DNA from 2 places in the Thioalkalivibrio sp. ALJ12 genome. Region 1 is predicted to be linked to the other one. Evidence: predicted binding sites of a transcription regulator. Region 1 holds the regulator's gene; the other holds the start of a gene.
The links. Region 1 encodes FliA, which starts transcription of late flagellar genes. Its sites were predicted from a motif close to GCTAAAGTTNNNNNNNNNNCNGCCGATA; they were not measured.
Positions count from the first base shown of each region.

Region 2: the regulator FliA is predicted to act here: its motif matches at 2,598-2,625, upstream of F467_RS0109975 (flagellin).

Region 1 is NZ_KB899539.1:333,225-341,382, reverse strand. Features, by position in the region: gene F467_RS0108935 (chemotaxis protein CheA) at 1-1,786, opposite strand, end outside; gene F467_RS0108930 (protein phosphatase CheZ) at 1,866-2,642, opposite strand; gene cheY (chemotaxis response regulator CheY) at 2,745-3,125, opposite strand; gene F467_RS0108920 (RNA polymerase sigma factor FliA) at 3,185-3,946, opposite strand; gene F467_RS0108915 (MinD/ParA family protein) at 3,943-4,767, opposite strand; gene flhF (flagellar biosynthesis protein FlhF) at 4,754-6,004, opposite strand; gene flhA (flagellar biosynthesis protein FlhA) at 6,109-8,158, opposite strand, start outside.
Region 2 is NZ_KB899539.1:564,385-572,542, forward strand. Features, by position in the region: gene F467_RS0109955 (L-lactate permease) at 1-688, opposite strand, end outside; gene F467_RS0109960 (hypothetical protein) at 761-1,384, opposite strand; gene F467_RS0109965 (MliC family protein) at 1,515-1,892, shown strand; gene F467_RS0109970 (hypothetical protein) at 1,834-2,511, opposite strand; gene F467_RS0109975 (flagellin) at 2,706-3,833, shown strand; gene F467_RS0109980 (hypothetical protein) at 3,851-4,609, opposite strand; gene F467_RS0109985 (PAS domain-containing methyl-accepting chemotaxis protein) at 4,851-6,158, shown strand; gene F467_RS0109990 (hypothetical protein) at 6,381-7,523, shown strand; gene F467_RS0109995 (hypothetical protein) at 7,543-8,158, shown strand, end outside.

The DNA of each region.
Region 1 (8,158 bases):
GATCATCCACGTAATGGGTCTTGGTCAGATCCAGGTCCAGGATCTCCGAGACAGACGCCAGCGGGATCGCGAATCGCCGCCCGTCGAGGATGACCATCAATGCAGGGAGGATCGCCAGGGTCAGCGGCAGCTTCACCCGCAGCGTGGTCCCGACACCGATCTCGGAATCGATCTCGATGGTGCCGTTGAGCTGCGAGATCTTCGTCTTGACGACGTCCATCCCCACCCCGCGACCGGACACATCCGAGATCTCGGTCTTGGTGGAGAACCCGGCCATGAAGATGACGTTGAAGGCCTCGCGATCGGTCATCCGCTCGGCCATCGCGGGTTCCATCAGACCCTTCTCGACGACCTTGCGCCGCAGGGCCTGCGGATCCATGCCACCCCCATCGTCCTTGATCAGCAAGGCGATGTGATCGCCTTCCTGCGCCGCGCCGAGCACCACCGTACCCTTGCGCGGTTTGCCGGCCTTCTCGCGCACCTCCGGAGTCTCGATCCCATGATCCACGGCGTTGCGCACCAGATGCACCAGCGGATCGGACAGGGCCTCGACCAGGTTCTTGTCGAGGTCGGTGTCCTCGCCGAAGATCTCCAGCTCGATCTCCTTGCCCAGGCTGCGCGACAGATCGCGGATCACGCGCGGGAAGCGATTGAAGACCTTGTTCACCGGTTGCATGCGGGTCTTCATCACCGACGTCTGAAGATCCGACGTGACCAGCGCCAGCGAACTAATGGCCTTGCCCAGCTCGTCATCCACGTGCTGGGTTCGCAACATGCTCAGGCGGTTGCGCACGAGCACCAGCTCCCCGACCAGATTCATAATCTCGTCGAGACGTTCGGTGTTCACACGGACCGAGGCCTCGCCCTGAGGGGCCTGCCGGGCGCCGGCCGCCGCGGCCGCAGGCGAAGACGCCTGTGGCTTGGCTTCGGGAGCCGGCGGTTCCTGTGTCGCGCCAGCGGCTTCGGGCTCCACGCTCGGCTCTTCATGCGGGGACGACTCAGTCACAGCGGGTGCCGGCGCTGCAGTGGCAGGAGGCCCATGACCTCGTGCCTGCAACTCGTCCAGCAGGTTCTCGAACTCATCGTCGGAAATCAGGTCCTCGCCGTCGTCCCCTGGCCCGGCTGCATCCGAATCGGTGCCGGGCAACCCGGCGTCCTCAGTCGACGGCGTAGCGGAGTCCTGGGCCGCCTGCGGCGAACCATCGCCGTGCAGCGAATCCAGCAGGGCCTCGAACTCGTCATCGGTAATCTCGTCATCGGCACCGACCAGCCCCGACTCATCCCCTCCAGCCTTCGCAGTGGCTTCCACCTCGGCGGGGGGTGCCGGTTCCGGCTCCGGTTCGGGGGGCACGTCTGGCGTCGCGATTGCGGCGGGTTCGGAATTGCCGGCCACGTCTTCATTCTTGGCCATCCGCCGCAGGTCTTCGACGAGATCGGCCTCCGCGGGCGTCGGATCGACCCCGGAGCGGAGGTCGCCAAACATCACGTTCAACGTATCGAGGACCCGCAGCATGGTATCCATCAGGTGACCGTCGACCTGACGTTCCCCATTGCGCAGGAGATTAAACACATCCTCTGCGTGATGGCAGACGGTCACCAGCGGATCCAGGCTCAGAAAGCCCGCGCCACCCTTGATCGTGTGAAAGCTGCGGAATACCGCGTTCAACAGATCCCGGTCATCGGGATGCTGTTCCAGGTCGATCAGCTGCTCGTTGAGTCCTTCGAGCAGTTCCCCGGCCTCGATCAGGAAGTCCTGAAGGATTTCGTCGTTGGGGTCGATGGCCATTCGGTCTCTCCGTTCCGGTGAGGCTTGCCGTTGAGGGGTGGGCGCCGGGAAGCCGCCGATTCAGGGATCAGCGGGCTACCTAGAAGCCCAGGCTGGACAACAGATCGTCCACCTCGTCCTGTCCTTGAACGACATCCTGGCCGGAATCTTGAGTCTTCGGCACTGCTGGCCCGTGTCCACGCCGATCGCCCTCACGCCGCTCGGCATCGTCATCCAGCGTCTTCTCCGCAGCCTCGACCGTCTCCATACGCCCGCTGGACAGCCGAATCAGCGTGACCAGGTTCTCCTCCAGGTCGGTCACGAGCTGAATCACGCGCCGGATCACCTGCCCGGTAATATCCTGGTAGCTCTGCGCCATCAGAACCTCCGACAGCAGGCGGCGCAGCTCTTCGGTATCGTCGTTGGCCTGAGCAAAAAACTCGTCCAGCTCACGAGCGAACTCCCGGAACTCGTCGACCGAGAGTTGCCGATTGCGAAAACGGGTCCACTTCGCCGTCAGTTGGCCGGCCTGCTGGCTGAACGATTCGGCAATGGGGAGACTCGTCTCGATCGCGGTCAGGGTCTCGTGCGCGGCCTTCTCGGTCATCGTGACCACATAATTGAGACGCTCGCGGGCATCCGGGATCTCGGCCTGGGTCAACTCGACCAGCCGCGAATCCCCCCGGAAGCTTTGCAAGGCCTCGTGCAGGTCGCGCGTAAGTTTTCCGAGCTCGTCGAAGAGTTCGCGGTCGTAGGGGCGCGCCAGATCCTGGATCAACGCGCGCGCGGCCACCTCATCCCCCGCCTCCAGAACCTGCACGAGCTCCCGCGCGCGAGCGATTTGCTGCTCACTGATCGATTGTTCTTGGTCTGTCATCCAAAGCCCCTTGCTCGCTCCCCATCCCGAACGTGATGACCGGGATCGATCCCCCGGCCATCCATTTGTCTGGACCAGGAGACTTCGACACCGAATCCCAAACTAGCCTTGGGATTCAATGCGTTCGAATATTTTGTCGATCTTTTCCTTGAGGGTTTCCGCAGTAAAGGGCTTCACCACGTAGCCGTTCACGCCCGCCTCGGCCGCCTCGACGATCTGATCCCGCTTGGCCTCCGCCGTCACCATCAGCACCGGCATCGTCTTCAGCTTCTCGTCGGCACGCACCGCCCGCAGCAGGTCGATGCCCGGCATATTGGGCATGTTCCAGTCGGTAATCAGAAAATCGAAGTCGCCGTTCTGGAGCATCGGCAATGCCGTGCTGCCGTCATCGGCCTCTTGGGTGTTGTTGAAGCCAAGATCACGCAACAGGTTCTTGATGATCCGTCGCATCGTGGAGAAGTCGTCCACGATGAGAATTTTCATTCCCTTGTCCACAGGTCACTCCGGGATAAATGATTCATATGAGTACTAGAGCTTGGCCTTCAGAATAACTGCAAAGCCTCGCCGTCTTCGAGCCAGGAGCCCAGGCGCGCGCGCAGTCGGATAACGGCCTGACTGCGGATCTGGCTGACGCGCGACTCGGTCACCCCGAGTACCGCGCCAATCTCGCGCAGGTTGAGCTCCTCGATGTAATAAAGCGACAACACCAGACGTTCGCGTTCGGGCAAATCGCCCAGCGCGGCGGCCAGCTCCTCGCGAAACTCCCCGGCCTCGATCGTGCGCGAGGGCGAGGCCTCCTGCCCCTCGATCACCCGGTCCGCATCACCATCGGTGCCGCCCAGATCATCCAGCGCGAACAGATGGGCGCCGGCATGGTCCTGCAGCATCGAGTAGTACTCGTCGATCGGGACCTCGAGTTCCTCGGCCACCTCGACCCCGCGCGCCGCACGCCCCTCCCTGGCCTCGACCGTCTGGATCGCCTCGGCGATCTTGCGGCTGTTGCGGTGCACCGATCTCGGGGTCCAGTCACTGCGGCGTAACTCGTCGATCATCGCGCCACGGATGCGAATCCCGGCGTAGGTCGCAAACGTCGCGCCCTGCCCGCCCTCGAATTGCCGCGCGGCCTCCAGCAGGCCAATCATGCCGGCCTGGATCAGGTCATCGACCTGGACCGAGGAAGGGAGGCGAGCCATCAGATGGTGCGCGATGCGGTGCACCAGCTCGATATGTTCCGCGACGCGCTGCTCGTGGCCGGCTGCGGCCACGTTCTCGTATCCGTGGAGGCGATTACGCGTCGCCATCATGCGCTCTGCAGCATCCGTTCGACGAAAAACCCGACACCACCATCGGCACCACGGGCCACCGGCCAGCGGTCGACCGCACGGGCGAGTTCGGTAAAGGCCTTGGCCGCCGGGCTGCCCGGATATTGCTGCACGACCGGTGCCCGTTTCTGGATGGCCTTGCGCAGATGCTCGTCCATCGGGATGTAACCGGCGAGATCCAGGATGACTTCCGGCAGGTAGTTGTCGCAAACCGTGGTGAGTTTCTGCAACAAGCGCTCGGCGCCCGCGCGGTCCTGGACCATATTCGTGACCAGCCGGAAACGCCGCATGCCATGATCTCGATGCAGCACCTTGATCAAGGCATAGGCATCGGTGATGGACGCCGGCTCGTCGCAGACGACGACCAGGGTCTCCTGGACCGCTCGACAGAAGGTCGTGACGGATTCCTGCAGGCCCGCTGCCGTATCCACCACCAGCACATCCAGCGGCTTGGAATAGGCGCTGAATGCCTGGATCAAACCGTTGTGCTCGAGCTGCGTGAGATTCGCCATCGCCGCGATCCCCGAGGCCGACGGGATGACCTTGATCCCCTCCGGGCCCTCGATCAGCACATCCTGGAGGTCGTCCACCTGTCCGGTCACCAGGTCATGCAGGGTGCGCTCGGGTCGCAGTCCGAGCAGCACATCGGCATTGGCCAGCCCCAAGTCGGCATCAAACAGCATGACCTCGCGGCCCAGCCGCGCGAGCGCCACGGACAGGTTGACCGACACATTGGTCTTGCCGACGCCGCCCTTGCCGGAGGCAACCGCAATGACCTTCAACGGCTGATTAGTGCGTGGCATAGCGTCCTTTCCCCACCGGATGGATCATCTCCAGAACGCCCGCATCCTGAGTACGGCGCGGCGACGGCGCATTGCGGCCGGCATTCGAGAACTCCGCCAGGCTTGCATCGGTCCATCGTTCATCGCGGGAGGATCGACGCGCGGGGCCGCGCTCTTCGCCGAGCGCCCGCCGGGTCAGATCGCCCGTCTCGACCCGGTGGAAGTCTTCGGCAATCCGCTGTCCATCGCTGACAAACGTGAGCCCAAGGTGTTGATCGAGCAATACCGACAACGTCTCCCCCAACTGTTCGGCTTCGTCGAGTTTGGTCAGCACCAGCGCCGATGGCTCCGTCTTCCGGAACGCATCCAGCACCCTTCGCAGCGCCGCCGCCTGAGTGGTCGCGGAGACGACCAGCCAGCTCTCGCGCCGGACACGGTCCGGCCAGCCGGCAAACAGCGACTCGTCGCCCACCGCGGAAGGTGCCTGCCCGGCGGTGTCGACCAGAATCAGATGCCCATCCTCTGCCCGCGCGGTCATGTCGCGCAACTCGCGCGGGCTCTGCAGCACCCGCAATGACACGCCCGCCATCTGCGCGAACGCCTGCAGCTGGCGCGTGGCCCCAATGCGCTGGGTGTCCAGTGTGACCAGCGTAACCGAATCCGCACCCATACGACGGATTTGACGCAAGGCAATGCGTGCGAGTGTAGTGGTCTTGCCCACCCCCGTAGGCCCCACCAGGGCCAGCACGCCACCTTCATCCAGGATGTCCGGATGGCGGGTCGCGATCGCCCCGGAAAGGCGTGCGCGCAGCCTCTCCCAGGCCTGCTCCACCGTGCTGTCGTCGAGAATACTCCCGGCGAGACTGCGCGCCAGTGACTCGCTGAACCCACGGTCCATCAGACGCGCCTTGCACTCCGCCGCCAGCGGATGCCGCGCCGCCCACTGTGCGGCCTCGTTGTCGCTGTGCTGGCGGGTGAGCAGGCTGCGCAGATCCCGCAGCTCCTGGCGCATCGCGGCGAGCTCGGGGTCCGCGGGCCAGGCCGAGCCCGAGCCCGGGCTCGGACGCGAGGCGGATGCCGGCGCCTCACGCGGGGCATGGACCGCGTTCACCGCAGCCTGCTGCTCGCGCTCCGAGACCCCCGCATCGCCATCTTCCAGCGCCGCGACAACCTCCAGCCAACCATCGACACGGCGGCTCGACAGGATCACGGCATCCTCGCCCTGCTGTTCACGCACCTGCCGCATCGCATCGCGCATGTCGCGTGCCCGGTACCGTCTCACATTCATCGCTGTTCTCCCGCTCCGCTCAAGGAAAACACTGATCAGTGTTTCCCTCTCGTATCCGATCGCTACTGTTCGTCTCAGGCACCTGTGGGCGTTGCCTGCCGGGCCGAGTCTTCCTGGCCCACCGTGGCCACCACGCGGATCCGCCGGTTATCGGGGATCTCGGTAAAGGCCAGCACCGCCAGGCTGCGCACGGCTCCGCGGAGCCACCCGGCAATCCAGGAGCGGATCTCCGGGGCCACCACCAGGATGGCCGGCTGCCCGCTGGCTTCCTGGCGCTGGGCCGCCTCGGACACCGACCGCTGCAGGCGTTCCGCCAGGCCCGGTTCCAGCCCCACGGTCTCGCCATTACTGCCCTGAAGAGACTTATGCAAGAGCTGTTCCAACGAGGGATCGAGCGCGATCAATGGCAGCTCATCGTCCGGCCCCACTAGGTCCTGCACGATCGAGCGCGACAGCGAGACACGCACGGCCGCAGTCAAAACGCCGGGATCCTGACTCTTCACGCCCTCCTCTGCCAGGGTTTCGGCGATCGTGCGCAGGTCGCGGATCGAGACCTGCTCGGCCAGCAGGTTCTGCAGGACCTTCAGGATTACCGACAGCGAGAGTGTCTTCGGCACCAGATTCTCGACCAGCTTCGGCGAATGCCGTGCCAGCTGGTCCAGCAGATGCTGGGCCTCTTCGTGACCAATCAGGCGATGGGCGTTCTCGCGGAAGACCTGCGACAGATGCGTGGCGATCACGGTGGAACAGTCGACCACGGTGTAGCCGGCGCCCTGCGCCTGATCGCGATCCGCCGGATCGATCCACAAGGCGTCCAGATTGAAGGTCGGATCCTTGGTCGGCGTGCCCGGAACGGTGCCGAACACCTCGCCCGGATTGATCGCCAACTCGCGATCGGGGAAGACCTCGGCCTCCGCCACCGTGACACCCAGCAGGGAGATGCGATAGGCATTCGGACTCAGTTCCAGGTTGTCGCGGATATGGACCGGTTGCAGCAGGAACCCCAGCTCCTGGGAGAGCTTGCGGCGCACACCCTTAATCCGACCCATCAGCTGACCGTCCTGAGTGCGATCCACCAGCGGGATCAGACGATAGCCGACTTCCAGGGAGACGAGGTCGATCGGCGGCACGTCGTCCCAGGTGAGATCGCGATTTTCCGGACTGGTGTCCGCCGCTTCGTCAGGCACGCGCTCCACCTCCACGGCCTGCTCGCGCTCGCGCCGCTGCATCAGGTAGGCCGATCCGATGGCCAGCGAGGCGAGACCCAGGAATACGGCATTGGGCATACCCGGCACCAGCCCCAGCGCGGCGATCACGCCACCTGCCACGTACAGCACGCGCGGGTTGGAGAACATCTGCCCGAACACCTGCTGGCCCATGTCCTGGGTGCTGGAGACACGGGTCACGATGATCGCGGTGGCCGAGGACAGCACCAGCGACGGGATCTGCGCGACCAGACCATCGCCAATGGTCAGCAGCACGTAGTTCGTCGCGGCGTCGCCCATCGACATGCCGTGCTGCAGCGTGCCGATAGTCAGGCCGCCAATGATGTTCACGAACAGGATGAGAATCCCGGCGATTGCGTCCCCGCGCACGAACTTCGAGGCACCGTCCATCGAGCCGTAGAAGTCCGCCTCGCTGGCGATCTCCTCGCGGCGCTTGCGCGCCTCTTCCTGGGTCAGAATTCCGGCATTCAGGTCGGCGTCGATCGCCATCTGCTTGCCCGGCATGGAATCCAGGGTGAATCGAGCACTCACTTCGGAGACACGCCCGGCGCCCTTGGTCACCACCACAAAGTTGATGATGATCAGGATGGCGAACACCACCAGACCGACGGTGTAGTTGCCGCCCACGACGAAATCGCCGAAGGCCTGAATCACCTGGCCCGCAGCATCGGTCCCGGTATGCCCCTCCAGCAGGATCACGCGCGTGGAGGCCACGTTCAGCGCCAGGCGCAGCAATGTGGCGACCAGCAGCACGGTCGGGAAGACCGCGAACTCCAGCGGCCGCGGCGTGTAGACCGCGACCATGATTACGACCAGCGACAGCGCGATGTTGAAGGTGAACAGGACGTCCAGGGCGATGGGCGGCAGCGGCAGCACCATCATCGAGAGCATCGCGATC
Region 2 (8,158 bases), 230 kb from region 1:
CGTACGGAATACCGAACGCGAGCGCGGAGAGCACCGCGAATGGCACAAACTCGCGAAAACGCCCCTTCTCGTCCCCCAGCGTGGCAACCCAGGTCATGAAAATGGTGATGAACACGGCCAGCAGCGCGAGGATGAACGCCGTGCGCACCACCGCCTCCTGCACCACCGCATCGTCCAGTCCCAGCCCCGCGAAGCCGATCACCACCGGCGTACCCGCCGCGCCAAACGGCACCGCGGTACTGTTGCCGATCAGCGCGATCGCCACGGCCTTCAGCGGCTTCATGCCGAAATAGACGAGCAGTGGTGCCGCCAGCACGGCCGGGGTCCCGAATCCGGCGATACCCTCCACGAATCCGACCAGGCCCCACCCCAGCAACATCGCCAGAACGCGCGGATCGCGCGACACGCTGGCAATCACCGACTGGATCGCATCCATGTGGCCGGTTGCGATCATCACGTTCAGCACCAGCAGCGCGACGGCCACAATCAGCATGACCTCGACAAACACCACGCCCGCATCCAGCAGGCTCGCGCCCAGCACGGCCCCCGGCATCTGCCAGACCCACAGGGCAATAACCAGTGTCGCCAGATAGGCCAGTGGCGCGGCCTCGTAGGCCGGCCTGCGCAACGGGACCAGCCAGACAAACAGCACCACAAACGGCACCAGGGCCACCCAGAAAAGCGTCATGCGTGCGACATCCTCGAGAAAACGTTATCGGGAGAGTATCGCCTGTCCCGCGCAGAGGCCCACTGCGTCAGATCAATCGCGCGTATCCTCCTGATCCGGATGAACACGCCCAAAGCGACCCATGCCCCACCAAAGCATGCGATGGCTCAACCACCAGACCAGGGCGCAGCCGGCCATCAAGACCGCCAGCCACACATAGGGATGCACCAGATCCTGCGGCCGCGCCCAGGGGCCCAGCACCCAGTTGACGTTCGCCTCGGGCGTCGACAGCAGGTACGACACCAGCAAGACGGCCCAGCCCACCAGGATCCACAAACGCCCCGCCACCGGGTCGTATCCCAGGCGCCAGACCATCCACAACAGCACCAACGGAAGCGGCAGGTGGTACAGGGAGAACAGCCGCAGGTAGAGCGGAACCTCCGGATCGAACATGTAGGCGACAAAGCCGAAGGGCGGGTTCCCCAGCAGCACAAGCCCCAGCAAGAAATCGATCACCCACCCCATCTCGAGCAGGACCACGCCCACCGCCAGCATGCTCGCCAGGCGCCGGCTCTCCAGCCACGCCGCCGCGCACCCGGCGATCAGCGCGAGATTGGACAGCCAGAGGAAATTGAGCCAGCCATACTGGACCGCATAGACCGGTACCAGGACGCAGACAAACAGCAGGTAGGCAACCAGAAACCAGCGAGGAAACAAAGCGTAATCGCCTGACGGGGCCGGGCTCTCACTATAACGGTTCGAACCCGGAGTCACAGTGTTCCTTCACGTGCGACAGCCCGTTACGCGTATGATGAAAAGTCCATTCGACCCGCGGGAGAACCGGCGCGTGAGAACCTGGATTGCCATCAGCGCCACGCTGGTACTCGCCGCCTGCGGCACCCTGCCCCCGACCGCCGAACAGGCACGCGATGTGCCCTACAGCTGCGATCGTGGCCCGAACCTGATGGCGAGCTTCAGCGACAATGAGGCCAAGCTGCGCTTTGGCCGTTCCAAGGCCGTATTACAGGCGACCGAGGTCGCCTCCGGGGCACGCTACGCCAACCCCGGCGAGCAGATCGTCTTCTGGACCAAGGGCGAAGCCGCCATGCTCGAATTCCACGGCATCTACTGGACCTGCCGCATTCGCCAGCCCAATGCCGATGCAGCTACTCCGGCTCCACCGGCGCCACGGCACTGGAGTGCCGCGGCGGGTGTTCCTGAATAAACGCCTCCAGCCGGCCAAGCGCCTCGCCAGCACTGGAAAAGCCTTCCAGACCGCATTCGACCGAGCCTTCCAGATACGGTCGCATGCCCTCGCCAATGCTCGGCGTGTAACCCACGCCCGTGGTCGCCAGAAGCTCCGGATCCAGGCGCCCATCGGCATGGATGCGCTGGATCTGCAGTACCGCGATCCCCTCCGAGGTCACCCGGTCCTCGCGCACCAGTAACGTCTCGCCGTTATCGCACTCGGCGATCTGCAGTGCACCTTCCCTGGCCGTTTGTGCCATCTGGTGCTCGTAGCTGCGCGCCTCGGGGTCCTGCAGGATCACGCGAGCACCCTCGAAGGCCAGGGCCGCCAGCAACAGCATCCCCGCCAGCCCGAACAGCGTAGCCGCCACCCGCCGCCAGCCCAGCACATAACCGACAGCACCAACGACCAGCAAAAGCGGCGTACCCCACTCAAAGGTCCGGGCCAGCGGTACGGGCATAAAGTCGATCCCGCCGCCGAGCCCCAGCAGGGCGGTGACATAAAGCCAGACGATCCCCAGCCCGACCCCGAGCAGGATCGCGATCAGCGCGCGCCAGAACAGCGACTGCCTGCGCTCGGGTTGCGTATCGGCCATGCCCCTCTCCAATCCAGTCCAATCGGCGCAGCCTAAGCAAACACGCGCCGATGTGCACGCCGTACATCGTTTCGTGGCCTTGCAAGCCTAAAGTTTCCTCAAACCCCGCCGTTAAGCGAATGTAGACGGGAAATTCCGGCTGCGGAATCCGGCCCTTCGCCGGATCGCCCTTGTGGCGTGCGAGACCCGACAACATGGCCCAGGTGTTGAGTGTTGCCACCAACCTCCTGTCGCTCAATGCCCAGCGCCACCTGCGCCAGTCGCAGGCCGCCCTGCAGACGGCCTTCCAGCGCCTGTCTTCAGGCCAGCGCATCAACTCGGCGCGCGACGACGCCGCCGGGCTGGCCATCTCCGAACGCTTCACAACCCAGATCCGCGGCCTGAACCAGGCCATGCGCAACGCGCAGGACGGCATCTCGCTGGCCCAGACCGCCGAGGGCGCCCTGGGCTCCATGACCGGCAACCTGCAACGTATCCGCGAGCTGGCGATACAGGCGGCCAATGCCACCCTGTCGGCCTCGGACCGCGGCGCCATCGACCGCGAGGTTCGCCAGCTCCTGGCCGAGAACGACCGCATCGCGACCCAGACAACCTTTAACGGCCGTTCGCTGCTGGACGGGTCCATGGGCACCGCGTTCTTCCAGATCGGCGCCAACGCCGGGCAGACCCTCGCCATCGACCTCGGCAACAGCATGCGCAACCGCTTCGTGGGCGACATTGCCAGTGCCTGGTCCGGCGAACTGGAGGCCGCCTTCGCCGGCAATCCGCTGGAGGTGGATCAGGATTTCTCCATCCGTGTGGGCGAGCGCGACCCGGTGGACATCCCTGCGGGACCCTATCGCTCCCCCCAGGAACTGGCGACCGCGATCGACCGCGCCCTCGGATCAACCGGCCGCGCGATCCTGACCGACGACGGCCGGCTGAACCTGATCGCCCGCGAGACCCTGACGATCTCGGGGGAGACCGCCCTCGCCACGCTCGGGCTGCCGGCCACCACCGAGCCCGGGGGGAGCCTGAACGATATCGACCTGACCTCGCGCCAGGGGGCCAGCGACGCCCTGTCACGTGTGGATGCCGCGCTGGATGCGGTCAACGCGCGGCGCAGCCAGTTCGGGGCCATCCAGAACCGCTTCGAGTCGACCATCACCAACCTGGGCATCACCAGCGACAACCTGGCGGCGGCCCGCAGCCGCATTCTGGACGCCGATTACGCGGCCGAGGTCAGCCGCCTGGTGCGCGCCCAGATCCTGCAACAGGCCGGGCTCGCCGTGCTCGTTCAGGCCAACGCGCTACCCCAGACCTTCCTGCGGCTGCTCCAGTAATCAGGGGGCCGGCGCGCCTACTCCCCTGCGGGTCGGGCCGCCGCGCCAGAGAACTCCGGCCCCCGGACATCGTCATCGGTCCACCCACGGTCCTGGTCACGACTGGTCACCCACCATTCGTGAACGAACAGCCGAATCGGCCCAAGCACGCGTTCTTCGAAACGCGATGGCAGCGTATACGGGCCGACCTCCTCGTACTCCAGGAAGGTCGTATCGACATGGGCATTCCGGGTCGGCTCGAAGCCGGTCAGGGTGATATGCACCCGATAGAGCCGATCGGTTTCGGGGTGGATCCACATCACCACCTGATCCTCGTCCGCCTTGCCAAAGCCCGGCTGGATGGTCGCCAGCACGCGACGGTAGTCCACGCCGCCCTCGCGGCGATCCGCCAGCCGCGTCATTGAGGTCGCGCGGTGTTTCACGAAGGTCGGTCCGTAGTGGAACAGCTTGCCGGCATCGGTCGTCATCGCGGTGGCACGAATCCGGTCCTCGTCCTCGCTCCGCTCGCCGTCGTAGTACACGCGAATCTCGTCACGCTGGCGGATCACCGTCTTGGTGCCCTCCGGCCCCGTGTAATGGACTGCGTACAACTCGTCCGCCGGGCGGTAGCGCTCCTCGCCCTGGCCACGGTAGCCACCATCCGCCACCAGCGGCTGCACACGCTGAACCATTCGCCCCCACTCGCCGTCCGTAGCCTGGTTCAGGTCCCCGTCGTACTCGCGAAGATCCCCTCCGTGCGCGGCCATGGTCCGGTCGAACAGTTCCTGGGCCGTCATTCCGTCGGCGAAAGCCCGGCCCTCATCGGGCTCCGGGAAAGTAGCGGCACAACCCGCCAACAGCAGTACAGACACCACCAGAAGCGGCACTACCCATGCGCTCGCTCGCAACACCGGCAATGTCGTCTTGTTCTTCTTTTCCATTTCTGCACCCTCGAAAACCCTTTGTGTATAGTTCTTGTACAATGTGTGTACATGAAGTTCAATAGGGCATCATCAATCAACCGCTCAGGACGTACCCATGTGTGCAAATGCCACCCGGTTCCCCACCCAGGGGGCGCCCCTTGCGGTTTCCAGCGACGACGCTACGGCCATACTCGCGGCCGTCCGCGAGGCCGTCGCCTATATCGAATTTGCGCCGAACGGTACGGTGCTCGACGCCAACTCGCACTTCCTCGAGACTGTCGGTCATCCCCGCGAGGATGTGATCGGCCAGCACCACCGGATGTTCTGCGACCCGGACTACGTTCGCTCCATGGAATACCGCCAATTCTGGCGGCAGCTGGCTACGGGCGAGTCCCACGCCGGCACCTTCCCCAGGGTCACGCGGGCTGGCGAGACCATCTGGCTGGAAGCCACCTACTTTCCGGTACGCGATGCCCAGGGCGACGTGTACAAGGTCGTCAAGATCGCATCGAATGTGACCGGCAAGATGGAGACGCTCCACGACCAGGCAGCCGTATTCGAGGCGCTGGATCGTTCCCAGGCGGTCATCGAGTTCACGCCGGACGGCACCATCCTCAAGGCCAACGACAACTTCCTGCAGGCCGTCGGTTACCCGCTCGAACACATTCAGGGCCAGCACCACCGGATGTTCTGCGACGACGCCTTCTACCGCGAGAACCCGAATTTCTGGCAAGACCTCGCCCGCGGGCGCTTCATGAGCGGCAAATTCCGCCGTTTCAAGTCCTCCGGCGAGGAGATCTGGCTGGAGGCCACCTACAACCCGATTCTCGATGACCAGGGTCATACCGTGAAGGTCATCAAGTTCGCCACGGACATCACCGCCAGCGTGCACATGGCCGAGCGCACCCGGGAGGCCTCCGCCATCGCCTGCGAAATGGCCCAGAAAACCGCGGATGGCGCGCAACGCGGAGAGGCCTCGCTGGAGGCCAATGCGACCAACTCCGAACAGATCCGCCAGCATGTGGCCGAAACCAAATCGGCGATCGATCGACTCAATGCCGAGGCGCGCAGTATCGAGTCGATCATCGAGACCATCCGCAGCGTGGCGGAAACCACCAAGATGCTGTCCCTCAATGCCGCTATCGAAGCCGCGCGTGCCGGAGAGCAAGGGCGCGGCTTTGCCGTGGTGGCACAGGAGGTCCGCAAGCTCGCGTCCGATACCCGCGACGCCACCAGTCAGATCGCCGAGGTCATTCATGGCAACCTGCAAAGCACCCAGGCGATCGCAGAGCGCATCGACACCGTGAACCAGGTGGCCGAGCAAGGGCGCCAACAGGTCCTGTCGGTACAGCAGATCATGGCCGAGATTCGCGAAGGCGCCAGCCACGTCGTCGAATCCGTCTCCTCGATCCCGCGCACATGACCCGGCCTGCGAGAGGCCTCGCACACCCGGAAGGCAAATCCATCCGGGCAACGGGCCGCTCCTGACCATCGAAGCCCCGCCATCCCCCCTTCATTCCCTCATTGACCGCGAGGGTTCTCTCGCCTAGTCTTTCCTTTGGGTGGCGATCCCGAGCGATCGGCGGCAAACATTCCGGAACGGATCCGAATGGCTGCGACCACCCGACAGGGAGGGAAACGCCCCATGCCAGCGCGCATGTTCGGCTTGTTCGCGAGACTCGGGCCCCTGGCCGGCCTCAGCCTGTTCGGGCTGACTGCGCTGCTGCCCGCACAAGCCCTGTCTGCGGTCACCCCCGCCCCCCTGCCGCACAACACCGGCTTCTACCTCTCGCCTTATACCGCCTCCGGAGAGCTGGCCGGGTGGGTCGACGAGGCACTGGGCGAGTCCTCGCGCGACATCTCCGGGCTGGCCGGACGCCTGCTGCAAACGGCGGCGATGGCCTATGGTGCGCAGCAGTCGAATCGTCTGGGCGGCATGCTCGACCAGGCCAGCCGGTCGTCCGGCATACCCGCGATGGACTTCGGCCATGCCCTTGCCGCGGCCACCGAACCCGGCCGCACCTCGGCCGGGGGACTTGAGCAGGCCACCGCCATCCTGGGCGAGCTGGGGAGCCGTGGACTGGTGGGCGAACACGCCGGCCATCAGGTCCGGCGGCTTGCGCAGGTGCTGGAGGACCCGGAGGCCGCCGTGCGCGGCGAGCTGGAACGCCTGCAGATCGGCTCGCGGGACATCGCCGGGGTACTCCGCGAACTGGAGCGCCTCCCGCAAGGCCAACGCCGAAGCGTACTCGGAGCCCTGGACCACGACACCGCCCCGGCGCTGGAACTCCTGCTGGACGCCGGCCACCAGCGGCTTGACCAGCAGATGCACGAACTGGCCCAGCCCCGCAGCGCATCGTCCGGCTCTGCCGCCAGCGTCTTTGGCTTGCTGGCCCGTGACCACGATGCCGGGCTGTTCGGCGCCGGGGAGCTGCTGCAACGTCAGCTGGGCGATCACGCCCTGCGCCAGGGCGCCGAGCTGGGCATGGGGTTCTTCGCCCTGTTCGACGGGCTCTCGCAAACCCACCGTCAACTCGAACTGACCCCGGAGCGCATGTTGCGCTACCGCCAGTCCGCCGACCGTTCGTTCAACGACCTCGACAGCCTGCTGGTACACACCATGGTGCACTACCGCACCCGGCGCGACTTCGCCCGCGCCAGCGAGGCCGTGATGCTCCTCTACCCCGAGGCACGCCCGCGCATGGACGCCGCCCATCGCGTGGCGGGCGACATCATCACCGCCGAATGGCACCGCATGCAGCAACGCATGGACCTGCAATGGCAATAAACCCACGGAGAACCCACTGATGCGAATCCACCTGACGCCTGCCCGCATGCTCGCCATGGGCGCGATCCTGAGCCTGGGCCTGACGACCTCGCTCGCCCACGCCACGCCGGGCGCCGACCGCCAATTCGACCGCAATATCCAGGCGGTCGACACGGGCCTGCTGGAACCCGGCACCCGGGCGCTGCTGGACGCCTATCGCAGCGAACGTGGATCGCGCGAGGCGCGGCAGATCAGCCGTCAGGCCCTGCCGGGTCGCAGTGCCACGCAGTGCGCCTGGGACGATCGCTACCGCATCATGGCCAACCTCGAAGCGCCGTCCGAGGTTATCTTTACCCGCGCCCTGGTCACCAACAAGGGACGCGGCTCGGTAGACTTGGGCTTTGACCGCTTCGAACTGCACGCCGACGGCGCCTGCCCGGATACGGTCGACAACGGGCCCGTCAGTTTCTGGATGACCTGGTACCAGAACCACCAGGCCATGGAGCCGGCGGCCGTCTCCAGCATCGAGGAGGCGCGGCGGCTGTACGCCGCCTCCGCCATGGACAGCAGCATGAAGATGGTTATGCGCTTCGACGGCGAGATGCGGGACGGCCAGCCCCACGGTCGCTTCCGACTGATCCAGACCAATCACGCAC